Regions from separate parts of the Pseudoalteromonas sp. NH0006-46 genome, predicted to be linked through region 1. Evidence: predicted binding sites of a transcription regulator. Region 1 holds the regulator's gene; each other region holds the start of a gene.
What was found. Region 1 encodes sigma-54, which starts transcription at its own class of promoters, with help from an activator protein. Its sites were predicted from a motif close to GTTGGCACGNNNNTNGNNT; they were not measured.
Positions count from the first base shown of each region.

Region 2: AC27I2_RS07255 (DUF2726 domain-containing protein) is a predicted target of sigma-54. The motif match lies at 4,303-4,321, and genes of this name have one in related genera.
Region 3: AC27I2_RS13840 (EF-hand domain-containing protein) is a predicted target of sigma-54. The motif match lies at 3,581-3,599, and genes of this name have one in related genera.
Region 4: AC27I2_RS12875 (ferritin-like domain-containing protein) is a predicted target of sigma-54. The motif match lies at 3,698-3,716, and genes of this name have one in related genera.

Region 1 is NZ_BAAJML010000001.1:244,998-252,856, reverse strand. It holds gene lptA (lipopolysaccharide transport periplasmic protein LptA) at 1-433, shown strand, start outside; gene lptB (LPS export ABC transporter ATP-binding protein) at 430-1,155, shown strand; gene AC27I2_RS01110 (RNA polymerase factor sigma-54) at 1,225-2,724, shown strand; gene hpf (ribosome hibernation promoting factor) at 2,751-3,038, shown strand; gene ptsN (PTS IIA-like nitrogen regulatory protein PtsN) at 3,043-3,495, shown strand; gene rapZ (RNase adapter RapZ) at 3,515-4,360, shown strand; gene AC27I2_RS01090 (HPr family phosphocarrier protein) at 4,404-4,676, shown strand; gene mgtE (magnesium transporter) at 4,786-6,144, shown strand; gene AC27I2_RS01080 (YgiQ family radical SAM protein) at 6,213-7,859, opposite strand, start outside.
Region 2 is NZ_BAAJML010000002.1:525,628-533,486, reverse strand. It holds gene arcA (two-component system response regulator ArcA) at 78-794, shown strand; gene arcB (aerobic respiration two-component sensor histidine kinase ArcB) at 802-3,120, opposite strand; gene folE2 (GTP cyclohydrolase FolE2) at 3,336-4,256, shown strand; gene AC27I2_RS07255 (DUF2726 domain-containing protein) at 4,361-4,954, shown strand; gene mtnN (5'-methylthioadenosine/S-adenosylhomocysteine nucleosidase) at 5,068-5,775, shown strand; gene AC27I2_RS07245 (cobalamin biosynthesis protein CobD/CbiB) at 5,776-6,720, shown strand; gene tyrS (tyrosine--tRNA ligase) at 6,787-7,859, opposite strand, start outside.
Region 3 is NZ_BAAJML010000007.1:65,053-72,911, reverse strand. It holds gene AC27I2_RS13860 (alpha/beta hydrolase family protein) at 1-152, shown strand, start outside; gene AC27I2_RS13855 (ATP-binding protein) at 292-1,725, shown strand; gene AC27I2_RS13850 (response regulator) at 1,800-2,471, shown strand; gene AC27I2_RS13845 (PA4780 family RIO1-like protein kinase) at 2,506-3,360, opposite strand; gene AC27I2_RS13840 (EF-hand domain-containing protein) at 3,653-3,928, shown strand; gene AC27I2_RS13835 (hypothetical protein) at 3,941-4,396, shown strand; gene AC27I2_RS13830 (FG-GAP repeat domain-containing protein) at 4,454-5,830, opposite strand; gene AC27I2_RS13825 (MFS transporter) at 5,994-7,295, opposite strand; gene yghU (glutathione-dependent disulfide-bond oxidoreductase) at 7,457-7,859, opposite strand, start outside.
Region 4 is NZ_BAAJML010000006.1:99,649-107,507, forward strand. It holds gene AC27I2_RS12865 (TonB-dependent receptor plug domain-containing protein) at 1-2,477, shown strand, start outside; gene AC27I2_RS12870 (ExbD/TolR family protein) at 2,566-2,961, opposite strand; gene AC27I2_RS12875 (ferritin-like domain-containing protein) at 3,213-3,656, opposite strand; gene AC27I2_RS12880 (LysR family transcriptional regulator) at 3,831-4,769, opposite strand; gene aceK (bifunctional isocitrate dehydrogenase kinase/phosphatase) at 4,786-6,504, opposite strand; gene AC27I2_RS12890 (DUF4124 domain-containing protein) at 6,651-7,097, opposite strand; gene AC27I2_RS12895 (DUF3413 domain-containing protein) at 7,236-7,859, opposite strand, start outside.

The DNA.
Region 1 (7,859 bases):
TATTAGTGCTGATAAGCAAGAAGGTCAACTGAAAGAAAATGTAGGTATATTCGAAAAAAACGTTGAAATTATTCATGGCGACAGAAAAATTACCGCTGACCGCCTAGAAGTGCATAAACGCGATGAATTGGGTGATAACAAGCAACTGTTAATTGCTACAGGTACACCCGCTTATTTTGAAGAAAAACAAGCCGACGGCACAATAATGAGCGCCAGCGCTAATGAAGTTAGATACGATGTTTCTAAACGTTTTTTAACATTAATTGGAAATGCACAGGTCTCTCAAGCTGGGCAAAAAATGAATGCAAAAAGCATTACCTACGATATTGAGCAACAACTCATTAGCGCCGAAAAAGATGAAAGCTCAACGGATCGCGTGCACACCATTTTAGTACCTGTGGAGCCAAAAAAAAGCGATAAAGGTAAGCCATGAGTACATTAAAAGCAGAGCTATTAGCCAAAAGCTACAAAGGCCGAGAAGTAGTTAAAAATGTAGGCTTAGAAGTTAAAGCCGGCAGCATTGTGGGCTTACTTGGTCCTAACGGTGCCGGTAAAACCACCACGTTTTATATGATTGTAGGCTTAGTCCCTAGCGATAAAGGTAAAATATCTATCGACGAGAACGATATTACTCTTTTACCTATGCACAGTCGTGCTAGATTAGGCATTGGCTACTTGCCGCAAGAGTCGTCTATATTCAGAAAGTTAACCGTGTATCAAAACTTAATGGCTATTTTAGAAACTCGAAAGGAGCTCACTAAGCAAGCCAGAGAAGATACACTTAATAATCTATTGGATGAATTTAGTATTCAACACATTCGCGATAGCAAAGGTATGGCACTATCGGGCGGAGAGCGTCGCCGAGTAGAGATTGCACGTGCTTTAGCTGCAGATCCAAAGTTTATTTTATTAGACGAACCGTTTGCCGGCGTTGACCCTATTTCAGTGTTGGATATTAAAAAAATTATTGAACACCTTAAAAACCGTGGTATTGGTGTATTAATAACAGACCATAATGTAAGAGAAACCCTTGATGTTTGCGAAAAAGCCTACATAGTTTCTCATGGGGAACTGATTGCTTCTGGTACCCCTGAACACGTATTAAACGATAAAACTGTACGCGATGTATATTTAGGCGAGCAATTTAGGCTGTAACATTTACGCCTTATTTGTATGCATCTGCTAGTATTAATTATAACAACTTAAAAGGATTGTTAGAGATACATGAGGCAATCACTACAGCTGCGCATGGGCCAGCAACTTACAATGACACCTCAGTTGCAACAAGCTATTCGCTTGCTGCAATTAAGCACATTGGATCTTCAGCAAGAAATACAAGAAGCGCTCGACAGCAACCCATTACTTGAGGTTGAGGAGCAAGACTATGCCGATGACCTTGCAGGCAAAAATGAGCAAAAAGCAGATAATGATGAAGTGACAGTAAGTGCATCTGCAGATGAAGCCCCCAGTGAGTATGAACAAGACAGTGGTGAAGCCCTAGCAAAAGATACCGTCAGTGACGACATGGCAATGGACGTTAGCTGGGATGAGTACATGAGTGCCGCCCCAGCATCGTCTTCAGGCCCCATGCCTGAAGATGAGTCTATTTATCAAGGTGCATCGACTGAAACCCTTCACGAATACTTAATGTGGCAATTACAACTAACGCCATTTAGCCCTACGGATGAAGCGATTGCTATTGCAATAGTTGAAGCCGTGGACGACTCAGGCATATTAACCCTCAGCTGTGAAGAAATTTTAGAGAGCTTTAATCAAGATAACGACGATGACGTTGAGGTTGAACTTGATGAAATTGAAGCCGTTTTAAAGCGTATTCAATTATTTGACCCTGTTGGTATTGCAGCACGAAGCTTACAAGAATGTTTGTGTATTCAGTTAAATCAATTTGATAAAGGCACCCCTTTTATTGACGAAACAAAAATGATTTTAACCGAGCACATAGATTTGTTAGCTGCTCGCGACTACCGTACATTAATGAAAAAAACGAAGCTCAAAGAAGATGAGCTTAAAGAAGTAATGACACTTATTCATACGCTTAACCCAAAGCCTGCAGACACAATAGTGCGAGAAGAGTCTGAATATGTAATACCAGATGTGTCAGTTAAGAAAATTAAAGGCCGCTGGGTTGTTGAACTAAACCCAGACAGCATGCCAAAAATTCGTGTGAACAGCCAATATGCTGCAATGTCGCGTACAGTTAAGTCGAGCGGTGATAGCCAGTTTATTCGCTCACATTTACAAGAAGCTAAATGGTTTATTAAAAGTTTAGAAAGCAGAAACGACACACTTTTAAAAGTAACTAACTGTATCGTAAAACAACAACAAGGCTTTTTTGAACACGGTCCAGAAGCCATGAAACCTATGGTTTTAAATGATGTAGCCGAAATGGTAGAAATGCACGAATCGACAATTTCGCGCGTAACGACTCAAAAGTACATGCACACACCGCGTGGAATATTTGAGCTTAAATACTTTTTCTCAAGCCATGTAAGCACGGAAAATGGTGGAGAATGTTCATCCACAGCGATACGAGCACTTATCAAAAAATTAATCGCAGCAGAAAACTCAGCAAAACCATTGAGTGATAGCAAAATTGCGGATATATTGGCTGAGCAAGGAATTAAAGTAGCAAGACGGACAATCGCAAAATACCGCGAATCTCTTGCTATTCCACCGTCAAATCAGCGAAAGAGCCTGATCTAAGACGCTAAACAAAGAGGGTAATGCTTATGCAACTAAATTTAACTGGTCGTCATGTAGAACTAACTGATTCATTAAGAGACTATATAAATACCAAATTTGCGAAGCTAGAAAGGCACTCTGATCATATTAATAATGTTCATGTCATTCTTGATATAGAAAAATTAAATCAAAAAGCAGAAGCAACTATTCATGTAAGTGGCGCTGAATTATTCGCATCCACTGAACATCAAGATATGTATGCAGCGATTGATTCATTGATTGATAAGCTTGACCGTCAAGTAATTAAACACAAAGAGAAGCTTGCTCGACACTAATATGATGAAACTAAGTTCACTTATATGCCAGGACTGCAGCAAAGCTGCGGTCCTTTTTAATAGTAAAAAAAGAATTTTAGAATTTATTAGCGAGCTTGCTCACGATAAATTACCGTATTTGTCTCAACAAGATATTTTGGGCGCTTTATTAACTCGCGAAAAGCTAGGTAGCACAGGAATAGGAAGAGGCATAGCTATTCCACATGGTCGAATGAGCGGCGCACAAGAACCTTTAGCATTAGTATTAGTAAGTGAAACACCGATTAACTTTGATGCTATAGATAATCGACCAGTTGATATTTTTGTTGCACTCATCGTACCTGATGGTGATAACCAGCAACACTTAAAGACGCTAGCGACGATAGCTGATAAACTAAAAAACAAAGAATTTTGCAAACAGCTACGCTGTGCTAAATCGGACGCCGAGCTGTATCAAATTATTGTTGACCAATCGTAATAAATTTAAAGGGTGATTAATGGAGTTGATTATCATAAGTGGCCGTTCTGGTTCTGGTAAGTCGGTTGCTTTACGCGTTGTTGAAGATCTAGGTTATTATTGCGTAGATAACATCCCTGTAAATTTATTACCTTCTTTGGTAAGAAGCGTTTCTGATAACTACGATAAAATCGCCGTTAGCATCGATGTGCGAAACTTGCCAAAAGAACAAGATGAATTTAATCACATTATTGAATATTTACCGGGTTTTACAAAACCAACACTATTTTATTTAGACAGTGAAGATCAAACATTAATAAAACGTTTTTCAGAAACAAGACGTTTGCACCCTCTATCAATCGATTCGCTTCCGCTTGATTTAGCCATAAAAAAAGAAAAAGAACTACTTGACGTGCTAACTACTCGTGCCGATTACATGATAGATACCAGCGACTTGAGTGTTCATCAACTCGCTGAATCGATTCGTGAAAAAATATTAGGTAAAAAAGACAAGCAGCTGATTGTCACATTTGAATCATTTGGTTTTAAACATGGTATACCTAAAGAAGCAGACTACGTATTTGATGCACGTTTTTTACCTAACCCACATTGGGAGCCTGAACTAAAACCACTCAATGGTTTAGACCAGCCAGTAAAAGATTATTTAGCTAGCCACAGCATAGTTCAAAAGTTCACATGGCAAATACAAACTTTTGTGCAAACCTGGTTGCCTCATTTAGAACGCAATAACCGTAGCTACTTAACGATTGCTATTGGTTGTACTGGCGGACAACATCGCTCTGTATATTTAGCGCAAACAATTGGTGAAAGCTTTGCAGTTACACACCCTAATGTAAAAATACGCCACAGAGAACAAGAAAAATAATTTATATAAACTAATAACCTGTTCAGCTTTGATAGAGTAATGTATGCGCATAGAAGACACTTTTTTAATACAAAATAAATTAGGGCTACATGCCAGAGCCGCGACAGTATTGGCTCAACTTGCTGTTAAATTTGATGCTTCAATCACTTTATTTCAAGATGACAAAGAAGCTGCTGGTGATAGTGTATTAGCACTGATGCTTCTTGAAAGTAGCCAAGGTAAAGAAGTTAAAGTGGTATGTGAAGGACCTGATGCAAAACAAGCTTTAAATGCCATTGGAGAGCTTATTTCGCAACGATTTAACGAGCAAGAGTAACGTTAATTTTTAACAATTAAATAAAATAACTATAATCAAAAATAACTGGCTAATAGTTCGTACTCTCCCACCCACTAAGTAACAGTTACAATATAAATAAAGGACGCCAATGCCCGAAGCTTTTGAACAAGACTACCCACTACAACAACTAAAACAAGTGACTAAGTCACTTAATAGTGGCCAGTTTGTTCAAGTTAGACGCATGCTCGCAAAAACCGCCCCATGTGATACTGCTTTATTATTGGAGTCGTCTCCTCATAAAATTCGTCGATTACTTTGGCAACTTGTTGACCCTGATGTTCAAGGGGACGTACTAGAAGAGTTATCAGAAGACGTACGTTTAGGCATCATAGCCCAAATGGAACCTGAGCATATTGCTGCCGCTACTGAAGATATGGGGCACGATGACTTAGGCGAAGTGTTACGTAGCTTGCCTGACACCGTTTATAAAGACGTTGTTAGCGCTATGGATATTCAAGACAGGGAGCGCGCAACACAGGCGTTGTCTTATCAAGAGCGTTCTGCCGGCGCACTCATGAATACCGATACGGTAACTATTCGTCCAGACGTTACCATTGATGTAGTACTGCGCTACATTCGACTTCGTGGAGAGTTACCTGAAGGCACAGATGATCTGTATGTAGTTGATAAACATAACTGCTTTATTGGTGCTTTGTCGCTGAGTACATTGCTGACTAATTCACCTGAAAAAATTGTTCGTGATTTAATGGATGAAGAGTGTGAGTCAATTCCAATATCTATGGATGAAAGTGAAGTTGCACAACTATTCGAACGCCATAATTGGATCTCTGCCCCTGTTGTTGATGATAATGATCAGCTGCTAGGTCGTGTCACAATCGATGATATTGTCGACGTTATACGAGAAGACGCTGAGCATAGCTTACTGAGCTTGGCGGGTCTTGATGATGAAGAAGATACCTTTGCTCCCGTCCTAAAAAGCTCTAAAAAACGCTCAGTATGGTTAGGAGTTAACTTATTGACGGCGCTTGCGGCCGCCTTTGTAGCTAGTTTTTTTGAAAGCACACTCGATATTTTACCTATATTAGCAGTGCTTAATGGCATTGTACCTTCTATGGGTGGTGTTGCTGGTAGCCAATCGCTTACGCTTGTTATTCGTGGTATTGCTGTCGGTCATATTAATCAAACTAACCAACGTTTTTTAATGATGAAAGAACTGGCCATAGGTGCGCTTAATGGTATTTTATGGTCATTATTAATAGCGGGTGTCATTGCACTATGGCAATGGGACTTTATGCTCGGCGGCGTGCTTGCTTTTGCTATGTTTATGAATTTAGTGGTAGCCGGCGTGGCTGGAGCGAGTATCCCTATTTTACTTAAAAAAATGAATATAGACCCTGCACTTGCAGGTAGTGTAGTGCTTACAACAGTGACCGATATTGTGGGTATTTTTGCCTTTTTAGGCACCGCTACCTGGCTATTAATATAAGTATAAAACTGTCACAAAAAAACGCGCAGTTGATGTATGGCTGCGCGTTTTTAGTTACCCAGTAGAAACTACCTGGCTTTTTGTCTATTTCCACCCACTTTAGGTTTTGTATTAGCCTTTTTAAATTGGCTAAATCCCGTATGACGTGTAAGCGCTGGGCGACCACCTTTGCGGCCTTTATTAACGGCTTTACCCGCTTTTTCATCGCGGCCTTCTTCTGGCACTAAACAATTTGGCCCTTTGCCAATTAAATTAGCCTTACCCATTTTACGAAGTGCTTCACGTATCATTGGCCAACCTGATGCATCGTGGTAGCGCAAAATAGCTTTGTGTAATCTACGCTGGCGAGCTCCTTTTGGCACAGGCACTACCTCACTATTATTTTTAATATTACGTAAAGAGTTCATCTCTGTATGATAAATAGTGGTTGCATTGGCCATAGGTGATGGATAAAAATTTTGCACTTGATCTAACTTAAAGTCATTTGATTTAAGCCATAAAGCCATATTAACCATATCTTCGTCTTTGGTTCCCGGGTGGGCAGAAATAAAGTACGGAATTAAATACTGCTTTTTACCTGCTTCTTTTGAGTACTTATCAAATAACTCTTTAAATTGGTCGTAAGCGCCCATGCCAGGTTTCATCATTTTGGATAATGGGCCGTCTTCAGTGTGCTCTGGTGCTATTTTTAGGTAACCACCTACATGATGCGTCACCAATTCTTTTACGTACCGAGGATCGCGTACAGCAAGGTCATAGCGAACACCCGAAGCGATTAATACTTTTTTAATCCCTTTTACATCACGCGCTTTTTTGTATAAATCGATAGTAGGTGTGTGATCAGTATCCATGTGCTTACAAATGTCAGGGTATACACATGATAAGCGTCGGCAAGTGCTTTCTGCTTTTTTACTTGTACAACGTAGTTTGTACATATTGGCCGTTGGCCCACCTAAGTCGGAAATAACGCCTGTAAAACCAGGCACTTTATCTCGGATCTGTTCAATTTCTTCAATAATTGATTCTTGCGAGCGACTTTGAATAATACGACCTTCGTGCTCTGTAATCGAACAGAATGAACATCCACCAAAACAGCCACGCATAATATTAACCGACGTTTTGATCATGTCGTAAGCGGGAATTTTAGCGTCGCCATAGCTTGGATGAGGAATTCGTTGGTAAGGTAACCCAAATACTGCATCCATTTCATGTGTTTCTAACGGGTAAGCCGGTGGGTTTACCCAAATAGAGCGATCTCCATGACGTTGAAACAACGCTCTTGCACAACCTGGGTTAGTTTCTTGGTGTAATATCCTTGAAGCATGGGCATATAAAGGTTTGTTAACACTTACTTGCTCGTAGGCTGGGAGTTTAACATACGTTTTTTCCCATGGCTTAGGACGCGCTGGTTGCACAGTAATGGGCTTTGCAGCTTCAGCCTTTAAATCAATACCGGCTTGTTTAAATTCAGATTTACTGCAGCCAACATCATCGGCTCCGTAAGGATTTGGAATGGGGTCTATTTTACCAATTTTATCAATTGCAGTTGAGTCACTGCCACGCCAGCCAGGTAATGGCTCTTTGCGGATAACAGCGGTACCACGGATATCTTGAATTGTATCCATCGTTTCGCCACCGGCAATTCGGTGGGCAACTTCAACTAATGGGCGCTCAGCATTTCCGTAAATTAATATATCGGCTTTTGAATCAAACAA
Region 2 (7,859 bases), on a different contig from region 1:
CTATAATCTCTAGTAGTCGGATTTATACTAAATACCGATTTTTTGTAAATAAAATATTCCAAAAAGGTTAATTAATAATGCAAACGCCAGTCATTCTAATCGTAGAGGATGAAGACGTAACTCGACTAAACCTCGTTAGTTTATTTGAAGCTGAAGGTTACAAAGTTATTGAAGCCATTGATGGCGATGACATGCATGACAAGCTTACAAATAACGACGACGTTAATCTCGTAGTTATGGATATCAATCTTCCAGGCAAAAACGGCCTTATATTAGCCCGTGAACTACGCCAAAAACGCAAAGTAGGCCTTATTTTCTTAACAGGTCGTGATAACGATGTTGATCGTATTTTAGGGCTTGAAATTGGCGCTGATGATTACATTACTAAACCATTTAACCCTCGTGAATTGACTATTAGAGCTCGCAACCTTATTACGCGTACAGGTCTAAGTGATGATGAATCAGCGCTTGAAACCAATGGCGTTATTACATTTAACGGTTGGGAATTAGATGAAAACAGCCGCTGTTTAACATCTCCTAATGGCGATGCTAAACGCTTACCTAAAGGTGAGTATAGAGCATTGCGTTTAATGCTTGATTCTCCGGGTCGTATTTTTAGCCGTGAACAACTGATTAAACATATGACTGGGCGTGAACTTCGTGCAAACGACCGTACTGTTGATGTAACTATCCGCCGTATTCGTAAGCATTTTGAAAGCGATAACTCTACATCAGAGCTTATCAGCACCATTCATGGTGAAGGCTACCGCTTTATTGGTAAAATCGACAGCTAATCAGCGTTCATTCTAATTGCTGTAGAAATAAATGAAGGGCATGTTGTCCTTCATTTATTTTATTTGCCAACACGAGTAGCCACTCCTCAAGCACCTCATCTGACTCTTCTATTGCGCCGTACTCCATCACTTTTGCATGCAGTTGAACATCGTTTAAACCAACAGAACCTGCAGCACCTTTAAGCTTATGCGCAACCGATTTATACTCTTCCCTGTCGCCTGTATTTAATGATGTAAGTAGCTCTTGTTGATACTGCGGATTTAGCTTTTCGAATAGCTGACTGCTGCGCCGAAAAATAACTAACCCCATTGAGTTCACAAAGTCTTCTATTGTTTCAACATCTAGCAAATGTGCATCAATATCTTTAAGTGCCTCGTCGGTTACTTTTAGCTGTGGCTCGGTGCATTGAGCTTGCTTAATATCAAACAAGTCAGCAAGCATTTTATCAAGCTTTACTGTATTGATAGGCTTAGCTAGAGCGCCTTGAATAGAAATACCTTCAAGCTCTTCTTCTGCACTTCTTACATTAGCGGTTAGTGCAACAATAGGCAGGTTATCAAAATGACTATCGGCACGAATTTGCCTTGCAACTTCGTCCCCATTTATATCGGGTAGCTGCATATCAAGTAATACTAGATCTAGGTCATCTTCGGTATCTACAAACGAAAGAGCATCTTCGCCTGTTTCAGCCCATAACACTTCGTGACCGCGTTGTTCTAATAAATTAGTAGCTATTTCTGCATTAAGCGGTACATCTTCAACAAGTAAAATGTAAAGCTCTCGTCCAACATAGCTCTGCTCTGTGGGGGCAATACATAAACTAAGCGGTATTTGTACTGTAAAACAACTGCCCTCACCCTCTGTACTATTTACTGTAATACTGCCTTTCATTGCGGTCACTAGGGCTTTGGTTACCGCAAGACCAATGCCTGAACCAATGGCATTTGTGCCTTGTAAGTCAGGTGCTTTGTAGTACATATCAAAAATACGAGAAAGCTGATCTTGAGGAATACCTTGCCCTGTGTCTGATATTTTAATAACTAACCACGGACCTTCAGGGCGATTTTCACGGCTACATTCAAGTATTACTTTGCCATGCTGGGTAAACTTCACCGCGTTATTTATCAGGTTCCAAACCACTTGGCGTAAACGAGTGGGATCAAGCAGCGCATATATGTCTAGCTTACCATTTCGTTCAATATCAAACTCCAGCCCTTTTTGCTCTGTAATTAAACCTGCAAAATTCACAACATCGTTTATAAAATCAGATACATTGATAGAGTTTGCAGCAATATCGAGCTGTTCTCTGTCTATTTTATCTAAATCTATAATGTCGTTAAAAATATTCCCGAGCGTCTCTGCACTTGAAAAAACCGTATTACACCAACTGCGCTGCTGCTTATTAAGGTCGGTATCAAGCAACATGCGTGTTAAACCCACAATACCATTAAGCGGTGTACGCAACTCATGGCTTAATGTAGCAATAAACTTACCTTTATCTTTATATGCGGTTTCAAGAGCCTCAGCGGCTTCTTTACGGCTAGTAATATCACGCCCAAAGCCAAGCAAACCAATGTAGTCACCTTCATCGTTTATAAAAGGAAGTTTTCGCAATTCAAACCAGCGTGTTGCACCATCAACTTCATAACCTACATCGATGGTGATTGCTTTGTGAGTTTGCTCTACCTCTTTGTCTGTGCGTAGTACTTCAGATAAAAAGTCATTTGGAAATATTTGTTCTACCGTTTTACCAATGAGCTCACGGCTTGATTTCCCCATTACTTCTTCAAACATTTTATTGCAGCCAGCAAATACCCCATTGTTGTCGCGGTAATAAAATAAATCGGGGGATGAATCAACAATTGAGCGCTGTAACATGCTTTGCTGAGCTAGCTCTTGCTGTGTTTTTTTGCGCTCTGCAATTTCTCTACGAAGCTCTTCAATGGCGCGATGTTTGGCATGAAAGGCCATTTTACGTTCATCTATTTCAATATTAAGCCGATTAATATTATCTTTAAGTGTTTGGTTTAATAGCTTTTCTTGTTTGGTTGCGCTATCTAAGTAGGCGTATGAAGCGTCTAACTGACGAATTGAGTTTATAAGTACGCTAATAATTAGAGGTGACACTACAGCTGAAAAAAATACCACAGCCAAAATATCTACAAGAAACAATTCACCTATCGCTACGTAATAAAACATACTCGATAAAATAAGAGACGCAGCTAAAAATAAAGCGTAACAAATGGCAGCCGTTTTTAACTCGCCAAATCGCGCTATAGAACTTGAAAGCACCCGAACCCAAGGGCTCAAAGAATAATCGGTCATACGTAGTTTTATCTCTTTGCTGTTTGCTTAAATATAAGTAAGGCAATGCTATTTTACAGATTTTAGCATTTTTCTATTCGCTATTTTCGTGTTGTGCGACAAAAACAGTAAAAATTCATACGCGATTTTGACTGGCAATAAAGTCCTCGTTTCAGCCACTGATTATTTCGTGTAAAATAAGGCGCCTTATCATTGCCAATAACGAGTAACATAGCATGCAAACCAATATGCCCGATATAGCCGACACCGCTCCCGCATTACAAACAGGTAAATTAGACTGGGTTGGCATGGGTGAAATTGAACTGCCATTTATTTTTGAATCGCGTGATTTAAGCCCTGTTACCGTTAATGCTAAAGCGCGCGCATTTGTAAACTTACATAAAGAAGACGCCAAAGGCATTCATATGTCGCGCTTATTTTTAGCGCTTGATTTACTCTCAACAGAGCAACAAGTGAATCCTAAAACAATTGGCCAAGCGCTTAATACCTTTATATCAAGCCATGAAGGCTTGAGTAATAAGGCGCAAATTGAGTTTAAATTTGAGCTTCCACTTCGGCGCAAATCTCTTTTAAGTGGGAAAGCTGGCTGGAAAAGCTATCCAATTACACTGACAAGTACAATTGAAAACAATATTATTAGTTACGAGCTAACTGTTGATGTTACCTACTCATCTACTTGCCCTTGTTCGGCAGCACTTGCACGCCAGCTGATACAAAACGCATTCAGCGAAAAGTTTAACCAAGACACACTCAACCAAAAAGACGTACTTGATTGGCTTGGCACAACACAAGGCATTGTGGCAACACCTCACTCGCAACGCTCAATTGCTAACGTAAAAGTTAAGCTCGATAGCAACATCCAGGAGTTTGATGTAGTTAACTTAATAAACACCCTTGAAGGCGAGCTCAAAACGCCAGTACAAGCGGCAGTAAAGCGTGAAGATGAGCAAGAATTTGCCCGTTTAAATGGTCAAAATTTAATGTTTTGCGAAGATGCAGCACGTAAAATTAAAGCAATATTAGAAGCAGACAGTTACGCAGATTACTGGCTACAAATAAACCATTACGAATCGCTTCATGCACACGATGCCGTAGCTGTTGCTGTAAAAGGTATTAACGGCGGGTATAAAGCGTAAAACACCTGCGTTATCTTAAATCGCCATTCGGTAATTCATATACAACTTAGGCACAGTAATTGCTTTAACAAAACAGTGTCAATTTGTTGTTATGGAGTTACCGTATGGAATTCGCTTTATTGTCGATTTTAGTATTAGTGGTAGGTGCATCAATTGCCGCGTCAAAATTTAGTGACGACGGCGGTAATCCTTATCCTTTCAAACGTAAACAAAGCGTATTTACGCAAGTAGAAAGCGCCTTTTTAAATCTATTAGAGCGTGCTATTGGCGATCAATACAAGATTGTGAGCCGAGTTAAACTTATTGATGTCATCGACTGCAAAGAAGGCTTATCACCTAAATCAAAACGCGCTGCTATTGCCAAAGCCAAAAATAAGCAGCTTGATTTTGTGTTAATCGACAAAGAAAAGATGACCATAGTTGCCGCCGTTGATTTAGTAAATAACGCCAACAAAGATGGCCATAAAGCACAGCGAGACTGGTTTGTGAATGGCGCTTTAGAAGCTGCAGGTATTCCACACATTCGCATGAAGGTAAAAGCAGGCTATCGTCCATCAGAAGTACGCGATGCCATTATGTTTAAGTTAGGCAAACCTGCACCAACAGCTCAGCGCCCATTGCGCAACCGAGTTCACAAACCTGCCGTTTTATCACCTTCACAAGCTAAAGCCCATTCAACAGCATTAGCCGAAATATAATTATCAAGTGACTAAACTTGCATTAAAGCGAGCATTTTAAATGTCTCGCTTTTTTGTTTTTTATTGTTAACTTCACGTATAATCATGCTATTCAAACTCAGGAATCAAACACTATGAATGTTGGTATTATTGGCGCAATGGAGCCAGAAGTTAAAATATTGCGTGAAGCAATGCAAAGCCCAGCTATTTTAACTAAAGCAGGTTTTACATTTTACACTGGTGAATTAGCGGGTTGTACAGTTACTCTTGTTCAATCAGGTATTGGTAAAGTAGCATCAAGCATTGCAACTACATTACTTATTGATAACTTTAAACCTGATTGCGTTATTAACACCGGCTCTGCTGGCGGTTTTGATCCATCATTAAGTGTTGGCGATGTCGTCATATCGTCAGAAGTTCGTCACCACGATGTAGACGTAACCGCTTTTGGCTACGAAATTGGCCAAGTACCGCAAATGCCTGCAGGTTTTGTTGCGCACCCTAAGTTGGTTGAAGCAGCACAACAAACTATTGCACAAATTAGCGAAGTTAAAACCTTGGTTGGCCTTATTTGTACTGGCGATACTTTTATGTGTGACCCTGTTCGTATTGATAAAGCGCGCAGCGACTTCCCTTCAATGCTTGCAGTAGAAATGGAAGGTGCATCTATTGCGCAAACCTGTCATACGCTTGAAACACCTTTTGTTGTTATTCGTTCAATGTCTGATATTGCAGGTAAAGAATCGCCACAATCATTTGAAGAGTACCTAGAAACAGCATCAATTAACTCATCTAAAATGGTTGTTGCTCTGCTTGAAAAGCTAACGGCTGTAACACTGTAAATGCTTAGCAATATTGTTCAAAACCATTTGGACTTTATTGTATTCATAATAGCGCTCCTTGCTGAGCGCTTTTTACCACTCGTTAGTTGGTACCACCCTAATACCGTTTTAGTGGCCGTGTTTCGCGCCATGGGCAAACGTATTTATAGTAAACAAAATACAAACAGCTACCACTATTTAGCAGCCATCCTTGCCAGCGTGCTGGTGCTCAGTGTTATTTTAATAATTATTACTTTACTGCTTGAATTTGCATTTTACCCCGAGTTACTGGCAGGCCTTATTTTATACCTTTGCCTTGAAAGCCAAAGCCTCAACAAAAAAGCGCGTCGTATTGCAAAGTTGACCAAGCAAAACCAAAAGTCAGCCGCGCGCGAACTATTAAAACCGATACTCGCACGTGAAGTAAGCAAGCTTTCTACAGCCGGCATTATTAAAGCACTTATAGAGAGCTTAATACTTCGCACTGCCCGTTATTACTTTGTAGTTATATTTATTTTTTTACTTTTAGGCCCCATTGCAGCTCTTGGGTACCGACTACTTACCTTAATGCAGCAAGCATGGCGCCATGATGTTTCACCAAACAGCGCATTTTTAAAACCATTAAAGCTTATTTTATTTGTTATTGAGTATATTCCGGTACGTTTATTGTCCCTAACAATTGCTGCGAGTAAGGCCACAAAACAAAGTATTCATTATATAAAACACTATGGCCAACACTTCTATCAAACAAATACAGGGTGGTTACTCAGTGCATGTTCAGCATCACTTGGCGTGCAACTGGGTGGGCCCGCTATGTATTTTAATAAGCGGTATAACAAAATGCGTGTTGGTACTGATAGGCTACCTAACGCTGACGATGTGCCAGCCGTATTAAATCGGCTTAATCAGGCGCGTGCCTTTTGGGTACTCGTTATTGTGTGTATTGAAATTCTAAAAAGCATTTAAGCTTTACTTAGTAAAAAATTGAATATAAAAAAACCAGCCTCAGCTGGTTTTTTATTCCCCGTATACTTAAGCTACGGTAATGTTTGCAAACTTACGTTTACCTACTTGATAAATATCTGTTGTGCCTTTTGCTATTTCTAGTTTGGTATCGGTGATTTTTTCTTCACCGTTCAGTTTAACTGCACCTTGTTTTATCATGCGCATCGCTTCTGATGTACTGGCAACTAAATTAGCTTCTTTTAATAAGTTAGCGATTAAAATAGTGTCTTCTGCAATGGTTATTGTCAGCTCAGGAATTTCATCTGGCAGCGCTTTTTTCTGAAAACGTTGAATAAAATCGTTGTGTGCAGCTTGTGCATCTTCTTCACTATGAAAACGTGCAATAAGCTCTTTAGCAAGTTCAATTTTGATATCACGCGGGTTAGTACCCTGCTCAACACGTTCTTTTTGCGCTGCTATTTGCTCAATCGAAAGACCACTTAGTAAATCGTAGTAACGCCACATTAATACATCACTAATCGACATCACTTTACCAAACATGTCATTAGGTGCATCAGTAATACCAATATAGTTACCTAAAGATTTAGACATTTTTTGAACGCCATCAGTACCTTCAAGTAATGGCATCATTAAAACAGTTTGTGGCTTTTGGCCTTCAACTTTTTGAAGCTCACGCCCCATAAGTAGATTAAAGCGCTGATCAGTACCACCAAGCTCTACATCTGACTCTAAAGCAACCGAATCCCAACCTTGTACTAGCGGGTATAAAAATTCGTGTATTGCAATTGGCTGTCCGCCATTGTATCGCTTTTTAAAGTCATCACGCTCAAGCATACGCGCAACCGTTTGGTTAGCAGCTAGTTTAATCATGCCTGCTGCGCCTAACTTTTCCATCCACGTTGAATTAAAAGCAACGGTTGTTTTTGCAGGATCAAGAATTTTGAAAACCTGCTCTTTATACGTTTCAGCATTGGCAAGAACATCTTCACGGGTAAGCGGTTTGCGTGTCACGTTTTTACCGGTTGGATCACCTATCATGCCCGTAAAATCACCAATTAAGAAAATAACTTCGTGACCTAAGTCTTGGAAAGTTTTCATTTTATTAATTAGTACTGTATGCCCTAAGTGTAAATCTGGCG
Region 3 (7,859 bases), on a different contig from region 1:
GTGAAATGGAAGATGAACTCGATGATGAAGGAAAAGATGTAACCTATATTGAGCTGGACGATGGCGACCATTACTTATCGCATCAAGCACATCGCGTTAAAACGCTGCAGGCTTTTTTAGATTTTTTTGATAAACACTTAAAAAGTGAATAATACAAAGGCGACTTAGGTCGCCTTTTTTGTATAAAAATTTAGGAAAATACACATTGTTTGCACGTTTGGTTGTTAAACTATTTATTTAAATGTGGCCAAGTTATAAGTGGCGGTTTTATTTTAAGGTCAACACTCCCTTATGAAAATTCATAATAAGCTTTTTTTAATTTTGTTTAGCTTTACCTTCAGTATTATTGCAGGGCTGGTGGTGCTTATACAATGGAGTATAGGTCAGGGGGTTATTGATTATGTGAATGCTAAAGAAATAAAAGCACTTGAGCCACTCGTTATAAAGCTCGCCACGCAATATGAAAGCAGTGCCTCATGGGACGAAGTCATCCGTGATAATAAAAGCTTTAGACGCCTTATCGAAACCGAGCTACAAAGTAGTCAATTTTCTGAACGCCCGGGGCCAAGAAGTCGCTCAATGAGACCGCCCCCGCCAGAACGCGCCCGCTTTGAAATGAAAGGCCCACCTAAGCCCAATAATATAGCTCATTACGCGTTGCTTGATAAAAATAAACAGCCAATAAGAGGGCATTACCTTGATGAGCTTACCTATATAAATACGCCAATTATTGTTAATAATATAGCCGTTGGTTATATAGCTGTTTCTAAAAGAGATGGTTTAGTTGATGGCTACGAGCTTGACTTTTTAGAGCAGCAAACCAACTACTTATGGCTTATTGCTATAGCCGCTGCTTTATTTACCTTGTTGTTAACTTTTTTATTATCACGACATTTAGTCAGCCCCGTAAAACAAATTGCAACAGGTATGCACCAGCTGACCCAAGGTAACTTCACCACTAAGCTTACCCTTGATCGAAAAGACGAATTAGGTCAGTTAAGTGAAGACTTTAACGTGCTTGCCTTAACGCTCGCTAAAGATGAAAAAGTGCGTAAACGTTGGCTGGCAAATATTTCTCACGAATTAAGAACACCCATGAGCATTTTACTTGGTGAACTTGAAGCAATGTTACTTGGCGTACGTGAGCCCAACACCCAAAACATTAGCTCTGCTAACGATGAGGCAATGCATTTAAAACGGTTGATTGATGATTTACACATGCTAAATAGTGCTGAATTAGGGGGGATGCATTACACCATGCAGCCAACCGATTTAACATTACTGTTAAATACAATTGAGCAAAAATATCAGGTACTTTTTGAACAACATGCAATTAATATTTACGTACTTAACAGTGCCAAACAAGCTATTGTTCAGGCTGATAAAACACGGCTATTGCAGCTATTTGACAATATTTTAATGAATGCTGTGCACTATGCTCAGTGCACTACTATTTCAATAACCGCTGAGAACATAAGCAAAAAAGGGCAATCATTTATTGAGCTGACCATCGAGGATAATGGCGTTGGGGTAGAGTCTTCGCATTTAGCGCATTTGTTTGAATACCTTTATCGGGTTGATGGTGCGCGTAACCGCCAAAAAGGTGGAGCGGGCCTTGGTTTATCAATATGTAAACACATAGTCGAAGGCCATCATGGTGAAATAGTCGCAGAGAAAGCAAGCATAGGCGGCCTTGCTGTTGTGATTAGCTTACCCACAATGTAAAGCGCAGAAGTGTAACTTTTTAATTTACCTACTTTAGTAAGTGGCTAGGACTTATATGACAAAGCGAGATGCCAATGAGTGAACAAATATTAATAGTTGAAGATGAAAAAAAATTGGCTAATTTAATGAGTGATTTTTTAATGAATCATCATTTTAATACTCATCAAATACACCATGGGAATGACGTACTTCCATGGCTTGAAATTAATAGGCCCAACCTTGTGTTACTTGATGTAATGTTACCAGGTCAAAGCGGAATTGAATTATGCAAAGCGATTAGGCGCTTTTCCACAGTACCGATTATTATGGTGTCGGCTAAAGTAGAAGAAATAGACCGTCTGTTAGGGCTTGAGTTAGGCGCTGACGATTATATTTGCAAGCCATTTAGTTACGCAGAGCTGGTTGCCCGCGTTAAAGCTATTTTAAGGCGTATTAATACGTCACAGGCTCAAACGTCGGCAATGCAGTTAGATGAAACCACCTACAAAGTGAACTATAAAAATAACAACATTGAGCTTACAAACGTTGAATTTCAGTTATTTAAACCGTTGTTTAATAACCCGAGTAGAGTTTATTCACGTGATAGCCTAATGGATACCATGTATACCGATCAGCGCATTGTGAGCCACAGAACAATTGACAGCCACATAAAAAAATTACGCAAAAAGCTTGATGAGTTAACTAAAACTGAGAGTGTGATTCAATCTGTTTATGGGGTGGGGTATCGCTTTGTACACCCGCAATAAGGGAGCAAAGCGATTATCATAAAAATGAGTGTTATTACTCGTCGTCAGAGAAGTTGATACGCGCTAAACGTTCTTGTTCTTCATCGGCAGCGGCTTGAATTTCGTCAAGTATAGAATCAACATCAGCGTCTTCGCTGTTATCTTCAAACTCACCTGTAAGTATAGAGTTAGGTGTTAGGTTTGCTTCTTCAAATAGTGCCCACATTTCTTTGGCATACTGAGTATTTAACAGCTCAGGCGCAAACTCGCTGTAATATCGGCGCATATTGTTTACGTCACGAGCAAACATGGCTTCAGCGCTATTGTTAGCAGACGCATTTACAGCTTGCGGTAAATCAATAATCACAGGGCCTTTATCGTCAACAAGCACGTTAAACTCTGATAAATCGCCATGAATAATACCCGCGCACAGCATAAGCATAATGTAATGCATCATCAGTGTATGTTGTTTTATAGCTTCCTCTCTACTCATACTTACATGGCCTAGCTGCGGCGCAACATCGCCATCGCTATCAGACACAAGTTCCATAAGTAATACACCATCAACACAGCAATATGTGTCGGGTACGCGCACACCGGCCCTAGCTAATCGAGAAAGTGCATCAACCTCAGCGTTTTGCCAAATTTCTTCTTCTAACTGGCGCCCATAACTTGAGCGTTTCCCCATGGCACGAGCTTGGCGACCACCGCGAACTTTACGGCCTTCTTGGTATTGTGCGGCTTTTTTAAAGCTGCGTTTAACGGCATCTTTATAAACCTTGGCACACCGGATGTGTTCACCACATCTAACCACAAATACATCGGCTTCTTTGCCGCTCATTAGTCGGCTAAGTACTTCATCAATTAAACCGTCATCGATAAGGGGTTGTAAGCGTTTTGGTGTTTTCACAGCTTGCCTGCTAAGTAGAGATGGTTATTAATCATTATTTATAAAAGTGCTCTGTAATTAGTTGTTTTATATGCCCAAGCAGTATATCAGCTTTGAGAATTAAGGGCAGTATTACGCGCATTTGCACATGTTTGCGTTAGCTTATCTGCTGATTGTAAATTGGGCAACCAGAACGCCCTAGAACACATCAATTTTTTAAATTATTGAATGCTTCCTTATTGTTTGCACATTTTTTGCTTTTTTAAGGTGTAAGTTTACGGTATCAACATGTCCTGAATATAAGGTTATTACTATGAAGCATTTAAGATCAACGGCAATAATTGTATTACTTAGCATTGTTTTTTCGGCCAATATTGCTGCAAAAGGAAGTAATAACAAACAGCCTAAGCCAGACTTTTCAACTCTCGACACCGATGGCAATGGTGCAATTAGTTTTGACGAATTTAATACTAAAAAACCACCTCACGGTGACGCACAGACTATTTTTGATGAAATTGATGCTGACGGTAATGGGGAAATCAGCGAGCAAGAATTAAGTGAATATAAACCACCTCGTCGTGAACGTTGAAAGGAAACTAACATGATCAATTCTATAAACAATAACGCTACTAGTTTTATCCCGCAGCAAAAAAGCCAAGCTGCATCGTTAACGTCAGAACAAAGTGATTTTGTAAAAGAAACGCTAGCGCAGTTTGATCCCGAAAACTTAACATCTGAAGATGCAAAGAGCATTCAAGCTGCGTTTGAAGAGCAGGGTATTTCACCTACTAAAGAGCTGGCAGAATTAATGAGCGAGCTTGAATTTGACGCTAAAAGTATTGGTAATGCTGGCCGCCCTGAAGGGCAAAGGCCGCCTCCACCGCCACAAAATTCACTAGAGCAAGTTAATACAGAAGAGGTAGTAAGTTACCTAGATGAATTATTAGAGCAGTATTCAAGCCAAATAAATGATGAAGATAAAGACGCTATACTATCGGCTGTTCAAGAAAAGTTTGGTTTGTCTAAATTTGATTCGCTTCTCAGTATTAAAGCGTAAACATATGTTAAAGCCTTTGCAAAAAGCCCAGTAATTCTGGGCTTTTTGTGTAGGAGGTTAGTTTAAGCGGGTTGATATTTTACTGGTGCCATCTTCTTCTGTAAATTTAAACACAAAGTCTTTTTTACCGTCTTGGTTAATATCAACTAACAAAATATCTTTACTTTTTTTAGGTAAAGTTAACTTTATTTTTTTACGCTTTTTGCTCAGCAAATTGTTCTCATCGCCGTAGTAAACATAGAGCGTTTTTTTGCTGTACTTATAGACTGCATCGGTTTTGTTATCGCCGTTTATATCGCCTATGTATAAAGGCGGGGTTGCATCGCCATTACTCATATTTATTTCCATCTCAAGATCAATTTCTATGCTTGATTTGCTGGCAAATGAGCCATCTGCTTGTTGCTTATAAATATTCATTTCTACATCTACGTCAGTTTTACCACCGCCCATAGCCATAGAAGCAATAGTGCCAAGGCCAATGTCTAAGTCCATTGTTTGAAGATCTATTAAGCCATCGTTATTAAAATCTGTTTCAAATACAAGCTGACTAGGGCCGCTGGTATTTAACAATTTAATAGGTGTTTCACTAAAACCTGTTTGATTACCCAAATAAAGGTTATGCGCTATTTCAATATCGAGCGAATCCATACCTTTCACTGGCTTATATTGCTTGGTAATAAAGTCTAAATAACCATCGTTGTTTATATCAATAAGCTGTTTTATTTTGCGTTTTTCACCGTTACTGAGCTCGCCCAGCTCAATTTTAAAATTAACGTCAGCCATGGTTTTATTGTAACCATTAGCATTCGCGTAAAGTACATTGGCGCCTTGCTTATTTAAAAATACTAAGTCGTTTAGGCCGTCGTGGTTAAAGTCGGTAATAGTAGGCTGGTTATTAATATCAACCTCAAGAGTGAGCCCTTCTTTTGAAAAATCACCGGTAAATAGCGCTGTTTTTTCAAAAGTATGAGGAGTAAATTGGCCGTTGGTGTTTTGAACATACAGAGTTGTTTGCTTTAAGTCAGGGAGCAAAATATCACTCAGTCCATCTTTGTTTGCATCAATAATAAAGTTTATTTTTTCAAACTCGGTGACTTCTAGCTGGTTTATTACTGATGTGTATGTAAATAACAGTGAAGGTGTATCTTTGCCTGCTTTGTAAATGCCATCGCTTGCTACAACAAGCGCTTGTTTACCACTCGAATTAGCAAGTGTTGCCACGTCAAAGCCAATGGCATTATCAGGCAAAATTAGCTGAGTACTTTGTGCCGATAGCAAATCAATATGTTCTAGCTGTTTAAGCTCTTTGTTGAATGCAAATAACGTCGTTGAGTCGGTAGTTACTAACTCTTCGGTAGTTTTAATCGACATAGTTTGTGCCGATAAAACACTAGGCGCAAGCAATATAAGTAATGCACTAAACGGTTTCAACATGGTAAGTCCCTTTGTGTAGTTTTAAGTAGGCAAGTATTTAACTCTCTTCAGCCTACGGCAAAAACTAACGTTAGGGTGTAAGTAATTGTAATAAAATGTTTATACTAAATGGATTAATAAAGTAAGTGCTTTTGGGTGTTAGTGCGAATTGTTATGGCGATGTTTATTCTATTTTAGGTAAAAATAATGCACTAATAGCGCCACAAAACCCAAGCATGCTATAGAGCAAAATAAGTTCAGCGGTAGACAAAAAGCTCTCAAATAACCCAAGACTGCCTAACATGAGTAAAAGCACACCAATAACCGTATTACTTACCGCAACATAATCGGTACGTTTGTTTCCTTGTGCCATATCGACTAAATACGTTTTACGGCCAAGGCGAACCCCCTGGTGAGCAACAGAGAGTAAAAAGTAAAGCGTAGGCAGTAGCAACCATGCACTCAACAGATGGTTAAACCACGTTGCAATAACAAATACCGCTAAGCCATTGAAAGTGACTAGCATGGCACTAAGCACTAAAACTCGCTGGCTTGATAGGTCACTTAATCGCCCCCAAATTGGCGCCGACACTAAACTAGCTAACCCCGATACGGCAATAAACGTTGCAAGTAATGAAAAGTCAAACGACTGGCGACTTGCTAAAATAATATAAAATGGTGCGCTTAAGGCTGAGCACAACAAAAAAGCCCGTGTGACAACAAAGTGGGCAAATTGCTTATCGTGGTAAAGGAGTTTAAGCTTTGTAAATGCGTGCAGTAAACCGTTTTTTCCTCCCTCAGTGGCCCCTTTGTATTCATTTATGCGGCTATAAAAAAAGGCCGCCACAATCCACATTACTGCGCCCAATACCAAAGCAATTAATACCGTGTTTTGTTCTTTTTGCTGAGAAAAAAACCACATCAACAGCCCAAAGGTCAGGGTTGCTAAACCTGCAATACTTGCCGCTAAGCCGCTAATGTTTCCTCGCTGTTTTTTTGGAATCACTTTTCCCAGTACATCTTTTGCTGCTACTGAATTAAAGCCACGCGCTAAACTAAATAAAATTAATAAACCTAAAATAGCGTAGCCCGCTTGTTTTCCCTCTAATGCAAAAGCAACGCCTACCATCGCAAAGATACATAACGATTGCGCAATAGCGCCAATTACCCATACCCATTTTCGAACAGATAGTTTGCGGATCACATCGGCAATGGCCAACTGCGGAAGTAAAGAGCCAGATTCCCTTATTGGTACAAGCCAAGCTATAAAGCTGCCAGGCACATTTATGCTTTGCATTAACCAAGGGAGCGTTACTTTAGGGTTGAGTAGTGCATCTGCAAATTTACTAAACAGCTGGCTCAGTAATAAAATAATGAAGTTACCGGGTACCTCTTTACATGCAGATTCATCAATTTCTTTGCAGGCTTTAGCATCTTCTTCATTATTAAGGCGTTTATAAATTTGCTCTTTTGTTAGTTTGACCACGGTGTTTTCACAAATTTTGAAGTAAGTAAATTTATACTAGGTTGATATGATTAAATATTCTACTCTCAGTTAGTGGAGTGTGATCACTTTAGCAACGCCATATTAAAATTGAACATAAAAAACCAGCATTTAAGCTGGTTTTTTGAAGTGTTAGCAACAGTTTACTTAAAGTCGTCTGCGCTATGTCGTTCGGCTAACTGGTCTTCTTCGGGGCCCCATGTGCGATTAACACGACGACCTCTTTTAACCGCGGGACGCTCAGCGATTTGTTTAGCCCATCTAACAACATGCGTATAAGAGGTAACGTCTAAAAACTCTGCAGCATCGTACAAGTCGCCTAAAACAAGCGAGCCATACCAAGGCCAAATAGCCATGTCGGCAATTGAATATTCATCGCCCGCCATATAGTCATTGTTACTTAAATGCTGGTTAAGTACATCGAGTTGGCGTTTGGTCTCCATAGTAAAGCGGTCAATAGGGTATTGCATTTTACTTGGCGCATAACTATAAAAATGGCCAAACCCGCCGCCTAAGTAGGGTGCAGAACCCATTTGCCAAAATAAC
Region 4 (7,859 bases), on a different contig from region 1:
AAAAAATCGAAAAAATTGCAATTGTTGGTAGCCGTGTAGCAGGGCGTTCGGTTGAAGATTTACCCGTTCCGGTCGATATTTTAAGTGCTGAAGCACTTGAAAATACAGGCCAGACTGAAGTGGGCCGTATGCTACAAGCAATTGCGCCTTCATTTAACTTTTCAAGTTCATCTATCAGCGACGGTACAGATGCATTAAGACCTGCAACATTACGCGGTTTAGGTCCCGATCAAACATTGGTATTGATCAACGGTAAACGTCGTCATCAAGCTAGCATTATCCATATTAATACCTCGGTTGGTCGTGGTACTGCGGGTACCGATATGAATGCTATACCGGCTTCTGCAATCAAGCGTATTGAAGTTCTTCGTGACGGTGCAGCCGCTCAATATGGGTCTGATGCAATTGCAGGTGTTATCAACATTGTATTAAAAGATGGCAGTGAAGGTGGTAAAGCTGCAATTAACTACGGTGAATACTCTGAAGGTGACGGTGAAACAGTTAATGTTGATTTCAACAAAGGTTTTGCACTCGGTGACAATGGCTACTTAAATACAACTATTAATTACCGTGATCGTGCGCCAACTAATCGTGCAGGTTTGCATGGTTCGTGTCAGTTTTACGGCTGTGAAGAACTCAGCGATGGAACATTGCTGGCAGGTGACCCACGTGAATTAACAGCTGATCGTAATACATTTAGAATTGGTGATGCTGATTCGCAACAGTTTGGTTTAACCGTAAATACGGGTTATGAACTAGGCGATGGCGAATTATATGGGTTTATCACGTACTCAACACGCGACAACGAATCTGCCGCGTTTTTCCGTCACAATGCTAATGCGGGTGGCAATCCGGTGTTACAAGATGGCGACGCAACAATTCCACTTGGCTTTTTACCAAAAATAAATACCACCATTGATGATATTTCTTACAACTTTGGTTACAAAACAGAGTTTGATAACGATTCAAGCCTTGATTTATCGTACACGTACGGTGAAAACAGTATCGACTACACAACAAGCGATACAATCAACGCGTCGTACGCTAACTTTTTACGTTATGAACAGGGCTTAAGCGCGGCTGACATTCGTGCGAGCATCCCGCGTGAAGCGTATGCTTATGGCATGGAATTGTCTCTGCAAACAATTAATTTAGATTTTACTCAAAACTTTGACGATTACTCACTAGCAATGGGCGCAGAAATGCGTACCGACGAGTACCGTATTTTAGCTGGTAATGAGTATGCTTATCGTGATTACGATACGAATAACGGCGTAAGCATTTACAGTGGTTTAAGTGGCGGTGTTGGCAGCGAAAACGCGTCTGGCGGTACGCAAGGCTTTGGTGGTTCGTCACCTGCATCATCAGTTGATGAATCTCGAGATGTGATTTCGTTTTATTTAGACGCTGAAGCATATGTTATTGAAGACGTAATTTTATCGGGCGCACTTCGTTACGATAACTATAAAGGGTTTGGTGACACGGTTAACTTTAAGTTAGCGGGTAACTGGGCAATTACAGACGATATTTCATTACGTGGTGCGCTAAGCTCAGGCTTTAGAGCGCCGTCTATGCAACAACTTTACTTTAACAACATCAGTACACAGTTTGTTGTAGGGCCAAATGGCACATTAGTAGCCGAAGAAGTGGGAACGTTCAGAAACGACTCTACACTGGCACAAAGTTTAGGTATTCCAAAACTTAAAGAAGAAAAATCTCAAAACCGTAGCTTAGGTATTGTATATAACGTAACAGATAGCATTAACGTAACGGTAGATTACTACTCAATCGATATTGACGACCGAATTGTTATCAGTAACCGTTTAGGTAAAGGACTTTCTACTAGTTTAGACGCAGCGCTTGTTAGCTCAGGTGCTGGTGCAGGCCAGTTTTTCTTAAACGGTGCAGACACAGAAACAAGCGGTATAGATTTTGTTGCAACCTACAATACTGAAGGGTTTGGCGGCACACTTGATTTTACCCTTGCTGCTAACTTTACAGAAACTGAAGTTGTTTCGTTATTCACACCATCAGGCTCTGGTCTTGAAACTGTGCCAGTTGAAAGCGTGTTTTCAGATCAAGAAATTTCGATTATTGAAGAATGGCAACCAGAAGATCGTATTAACCTAAGTGCGCTTTATCAAAATGAAGACTGGACCGTTAATCTGTCGCTTAATCGCTTTGGTGAATACACAGTAGAAGACGGTGGTCGTCAAACTTACGGTGCCGAAATACTAACAGACGTAAAAGTTAATTACTTTATTAACGAAAACCTATCTGTGAATGTGGGTGCTAATAACTTGTTTGATGTATACCCAGACAAAAATGAAATTGGTAACTCTCGTACAGGCACAATTGTAGACGCTAACGGCAATACTGTTGTAAGTAGTAATGGCGTGTTTGAATACTCTCGTCGTTCAGCACCTTTTGGCTTTAACGGCGCATACTACTATGTAGGCGCAGAGTACCGCTTTTAATAACTAACTCTCCCTTTCGTTATTTAACTCAAAGGGCCGAAAGGCCCTTTTTTTGGTTTTATATTTAACACTGATTAGCTAATAGGTTTTAATTAGAAACTAAGCTAATTGTGTAGTTATCATACTCTTTAATGTTATTCATCACCGTCATCAGCGTATTGTGTTTACTGTTTTCATCTGCTTTTATAAGCACCGAACTTATTTCATATTTAGCTGCAAACATGGCTAAGTTGTTCGACACTTGCTCTAAGTCAATTAACCTCCCTGAAAAGTAAACGCCGTTATTTGTATCAATACTGAAAACTGCATTTTTGCTTTGTTTTTCAATACTTGGCTTGTCTAATGGGCGGTTTAATTCAATGGCGACGGGTTTAACAAATGAGGTAGTAACAATAAAAAATATGAGCAGTATGAACACAATATCAAGCATTGGGGTCATGTCTACGTCGGCGTTATCTTGCAGTTTAGCTGTTTTATTTTTCATATTGGACCTTACTATTTTAATTAAAGCTGCGGCGCCACAGCGAGGTTTTTAGGATCCTATTAACAAAACTAGCACAGCTGAAAAATAATACAGTTAAATAAATATTCTAATAACATTAAATATTTGTATAAAATATGTTCTAACATGTAACTAAAACATATTCATGATTTTTGAGTAATAAAAAACCCAGCCTGTCGCTGGGTTTGTATGGGTAATAATTTACTGAATAGCTAAAAAACAATTCAGGTTAGTTAGCTTTTTTGCATTCGGCTCATTTCAGCATGACAACTTTGCATTGTAAGGAGTGTTGCGGCAAGCGCGGCTTCACAATCGGCAGGTTGTGGTTTATCCATCGCTTCTTTAATTTCCGCTAAGGTTTTGTCCTCAACCTCTTCAAGCTCGCTTACATAGGTGCTGTCGTTGTTTGAACTAAACGTGGTAAGAAGCGCGGTGTATGCTCTGCGTGCTTCAACAGCAAATGACGACCCTTCTTCTCGCTCGCCTTGCTCGTTTATAGCATAGGGTTGCAGGCGTTCAATACTTACTCTGCGCGCATCAATCATGCGCTGAAATAGTGCCCCTATGGCGGGGTCTTCAATATTCTCTTGTGCTTTTTGGTAAAAATCGATACCGCTGTTCATTACTTGGATGATGTCTGAAATATGATTAGCGTCTGTTCCTTGAAGGGTGTTCATAATGACCTCTTTAATGTTATGAATGAAACTTATCATAACTAAAGCAAGAGCCATTCCATTTTAAATGGCGGAGTTAAGTAACTGATATTTATATGTATCTAGAGTTTATAAAAATAACTAGGCGAAAAAACACTATGACGCCTAGCAAATCTTACAAATAATCGTGTAATAAATTTATTTTAGTTCATCGGCCACTTCAGCTACTTTTTGACGAAGCCAAATATGGCTAGCATCTCTGTGCAGCAGTGGGCTCCAAATCATGTCTAATTCAAAAGGAGGAATAGGAAATGGTGGCTCTAAAATTTTAAGACCGGCATCGTCTAAATAAATATTAGCCGCTTTTGATGGCAAAGTAGCCACTAAGTTTTGCTCTTTTGCCAAGTGAATGGCGACATGGTAGTTACGTGTAAATGTGGCAATGTTTCTATGTTTACCAAAATGAGCAAGTGCTTCATCAACCCACCCCAGTTTTTGCACATCTTTTGGATCCATACCAACGCCCACGCCAAAGCCTGTTTTACTTACCCATATGTGGCGAGCTTTTAGGTAGCTATCAAGACTGAAGTTTTCGATTATTGGGTTATCGGCTTTTACTAGGCAGCAAAAGCTGTCTTTCCAAATACGCTTATGGTGAAACGATTGCGGAAGATTTTCAAAACGGTTAATTGCCATATCTACTTTACCGTTTTCAACATCGTGAAAAGTCACGTCGCTTGGTGTGAGTATATCTAACGTTGTATCTGGGGCTTCTTCGTGCAGTTTGCTTAGTAGTTTTGGTGCAAGTGTACTGGCTGCATAGTCACTGGCCATTATCCTGAATACACGTTTACTTTGGCTGGCTTCAAACTCTCTGTTTGGTGCGAGTGTTTCTTCAAGCGTCATGAGTATGCCACGAATGACGGGTTGTAACTCAATGGCACGTTCTGTTGGCACCATGCCATCGCTAGTACGAACTAAAATAGGATCGTTAAAAAGGTTACGAAGGCGCTTAAGGCCGTTACTCATAGCTGGTTGTGTAATGCTTAACTGATTTGCAGCGCGTGTAACGTTGCACTCACGAAGCAGTGTATCGAGGTATACAAGTAAGTTTAAATCTATTTTGCTTATATTCATGTGTGTGTCCTTGCGCCTACCAGTGATGGATAAAACGCTGTGCTGTCGGGTACGGGTAAATATGATTTATTAGGCCATTTTTTATATTTTGTTGCGCCTGCTTCCAAAAGTTAACATCAATCAGTTCAGGGTGTGTGCTGATTAAAAACTGTTTGTATGTCGGGTTTGGCGTCACAAATGTGCAAAGTTGCTCAGGGAAAACGTCCTGCGGGGCAACAGAGTAGGTTTGCTCATCCATTAAGTAGTCATCGTAGCTTTTGGCCTTGGGCAACGCTCTAAAATTCATGTCTGTTAAATATTGCACTTCGTCGTAATCGTAAAAAATAATGCGCTTGTGTTTACTTACACCAAAGTTTTTTAATAGCATATCGCCAGGAAAAATATTAACCGCTATCATTTCTTTTAAAGCTTGGCCGTATTCTTCTATCGCATCAGCAGCGCTTGCGTCATCAGCATTTTCTAAAAATAAGTTTAATGGTGTCATGCGCCGCTCAATATACAAATGCTTTATGATCAGCCAATCACCTTCAATGACCATAGACGAGCCAATCGTTTTATGAAGTTGCTCAAGTAAATTACTATCAAATCGTGCTAAAGGAAATACGACGTTTGAATACTCTATTGTGTCGGCCATTCTACCAACCCGGTCATGACTTTTAACGAGTTGATAACGTTTTAAAACTGTGTCGCGACCAAACGGTTTACTCTCACCAAACTTGTCTTTAATTACCTTAAATACATAACCAAAAGAAGGGAGTGTAAATACCATCATCACCATACCCGGTGTACCTGGTGCAATCGTAAATTCATCATTTGAATGTGTTAAATGATTCAAAAATTCACGATAAAACTCAGTTTTTCCCTGCTTATGAAAACCGATTGCATTATATAGCTCTGCAATCGTTTTGTTGGGCATTAACTCATTTAAAAAGCGTACAAGTGCTGAAGGGGCGTGTGTTTCAACCATAAAGTAAGCGCGGGCAAAGCCAAAAATAACACGCATCTGTGACGATTTAGTGAGTAGGGCATCTAAATATAAGCCTTTATCCTCGTGGTGAAGAACAGCAATAATAAAAGGTTGCACACCACTTTCAGACACAACCCGCCCAACAATATAAGCGGCCTTATTACGATAAAACGCGGTATGTAAAATATCAAAGCGCATTTTCCACGGTTGATGATGCGTGTCAGGCGCTTGTTTATAAAATGCTTTAACTAGCAGACGAATATCGCGCTCTAAATCAACAAACGGGGCTTTAAAGTCAAAGTGATTAATAATGCGTTTAATTGTAGGCTTAAGGCCATCAACAACTGGAAAATAACTTCGGTATTCTGACTCAACAGGAACCGATGGCGCATCTTTTAGCGTGGCTTGTACAAATATAAAATCGTTATGAAAATAACGTCTATGGTAAAGCCTGCAAAACACCGAATTATAAAATGTTTCGGCAAGTTCAGCCTGAGGGTGAAAACATAAAAATTGTTGATATAGTTTTTTAACTTCAAGCCAAAGGACTTCGTCGAGTTCGTGCGAAGGGTGATCTTGTTTTAAGGTCTGTATTGTTTCGTTAACGCGCTCATCGTAGTAACTAATACGCAAACGGCTAATATCATTAATTGCTTGCCAGTCTTGTTTGGCAAACGCAAGGGGCGCTTGAGCGGTTATTTTTTGAAAAAGCTGATAGTGCTTTTTAAAGCCAGTTAAAATTAATTCAGCAATATTACGTGGCTGCATTAGCACTCCTTATTACACAGTAGAGCTTATACTCTATTTTGTTAAGGGTATGTTATTTTAGGTTTAAAACCAAGCTAAATTAATAGGGACTAAATTTTTCAATTAACTAAAAGCGCACAGTGTAAACTGAATAAAGTGGCGATTAATTACTCTTTTTTATAACGTTCGATTTTTTTCTCAAGTTTTTTAATTCGTTTGGTAATGGTAGATACATCTTTTTTATATTCTTTATTTATTAACTTAAGCTTTTTAGAGATGTCTTTTGAAATTCGCTTTTTATCGTCGTCAGCCAAAATATGATTTAAGCGCTCCTTTTGTTTGTATTCATTACGTTGCTTGTCTCTGTCGAGAATAGCAAGCTTATGGTTATTACTGCGCAGCTCTGCCTCTAAGCCTTTTAAAATTTGCTCTCGTTCAAGTGCATTTAATTGTTTTGAATAATTAGCATCAGGTCCTGACTCTGTGACGTTAGCAGTAGTCACTTTATAAGCCGTTGCTTGGTTATCACACGGGAACTGAGAAAAGGTAGTGCCTTTTTCGGTCACGCATTTATAGTAGGTGGTTGCGTTGCAATCGCTACTTAAAAAACACATACAGGCAAATAGTACAGCAGAAGGAGTGAATTTAGTCATAACAGCCATCCATGAACGTAGTTTATTTTGTTAAGTCATTAACAGGTAATAAAACTATAACCTAGCTTGGCAGTATCGCAAGCTAGGTTAATACTCAGGCTATTCAGAAAAGGTTTTAAGCTTTTTAATGCTTTGCACTAAAAAAGGAATATCTAAGCGCTGTTCGATAGAAAAACCTTCAGCGGCAGAAATATTTTTAAAGTTACCATCTGAATCAATTAAGGTGATTCGATCTTTTTTATAAGCAATTACAACACCTTGGCTGTAATTAACGCCCATATCATCTTTTTTCTTATATAAATTCACACCGAGCATTGTTTGTTTAGCAATGGCGCTGCAGTTTAAGTATTTGCCAACACTCGTTGTAATTAAATCGCTAGGTTGTATCAGCCCATTTATTTCAGCAATGTTTTTATCAGAAGTATATAAGGTTGATGTAGTGACTACTTCTGCGTTGTCGCTTGCTAAACTAAAGGCAAAAACATGCGTGTTGTCGCGTGGCGCTTGCTCGTCGTTCCCTTTAATAACTCTAATGGCATTACTAGTATGGGCTTGATCATTAATAAAGTTGAGGTTATCAATACCCACAACTTCAATACTACGGCGTTGACTCTGCCAAGCTGGAAGTACTTGCTCTTGTAAGATAGCGGCTTTGTAATACGACGGTAAACCATATACTAAACCAAACAGCATATCGTCATGGTTAGTAGGTTGTAAAAATAG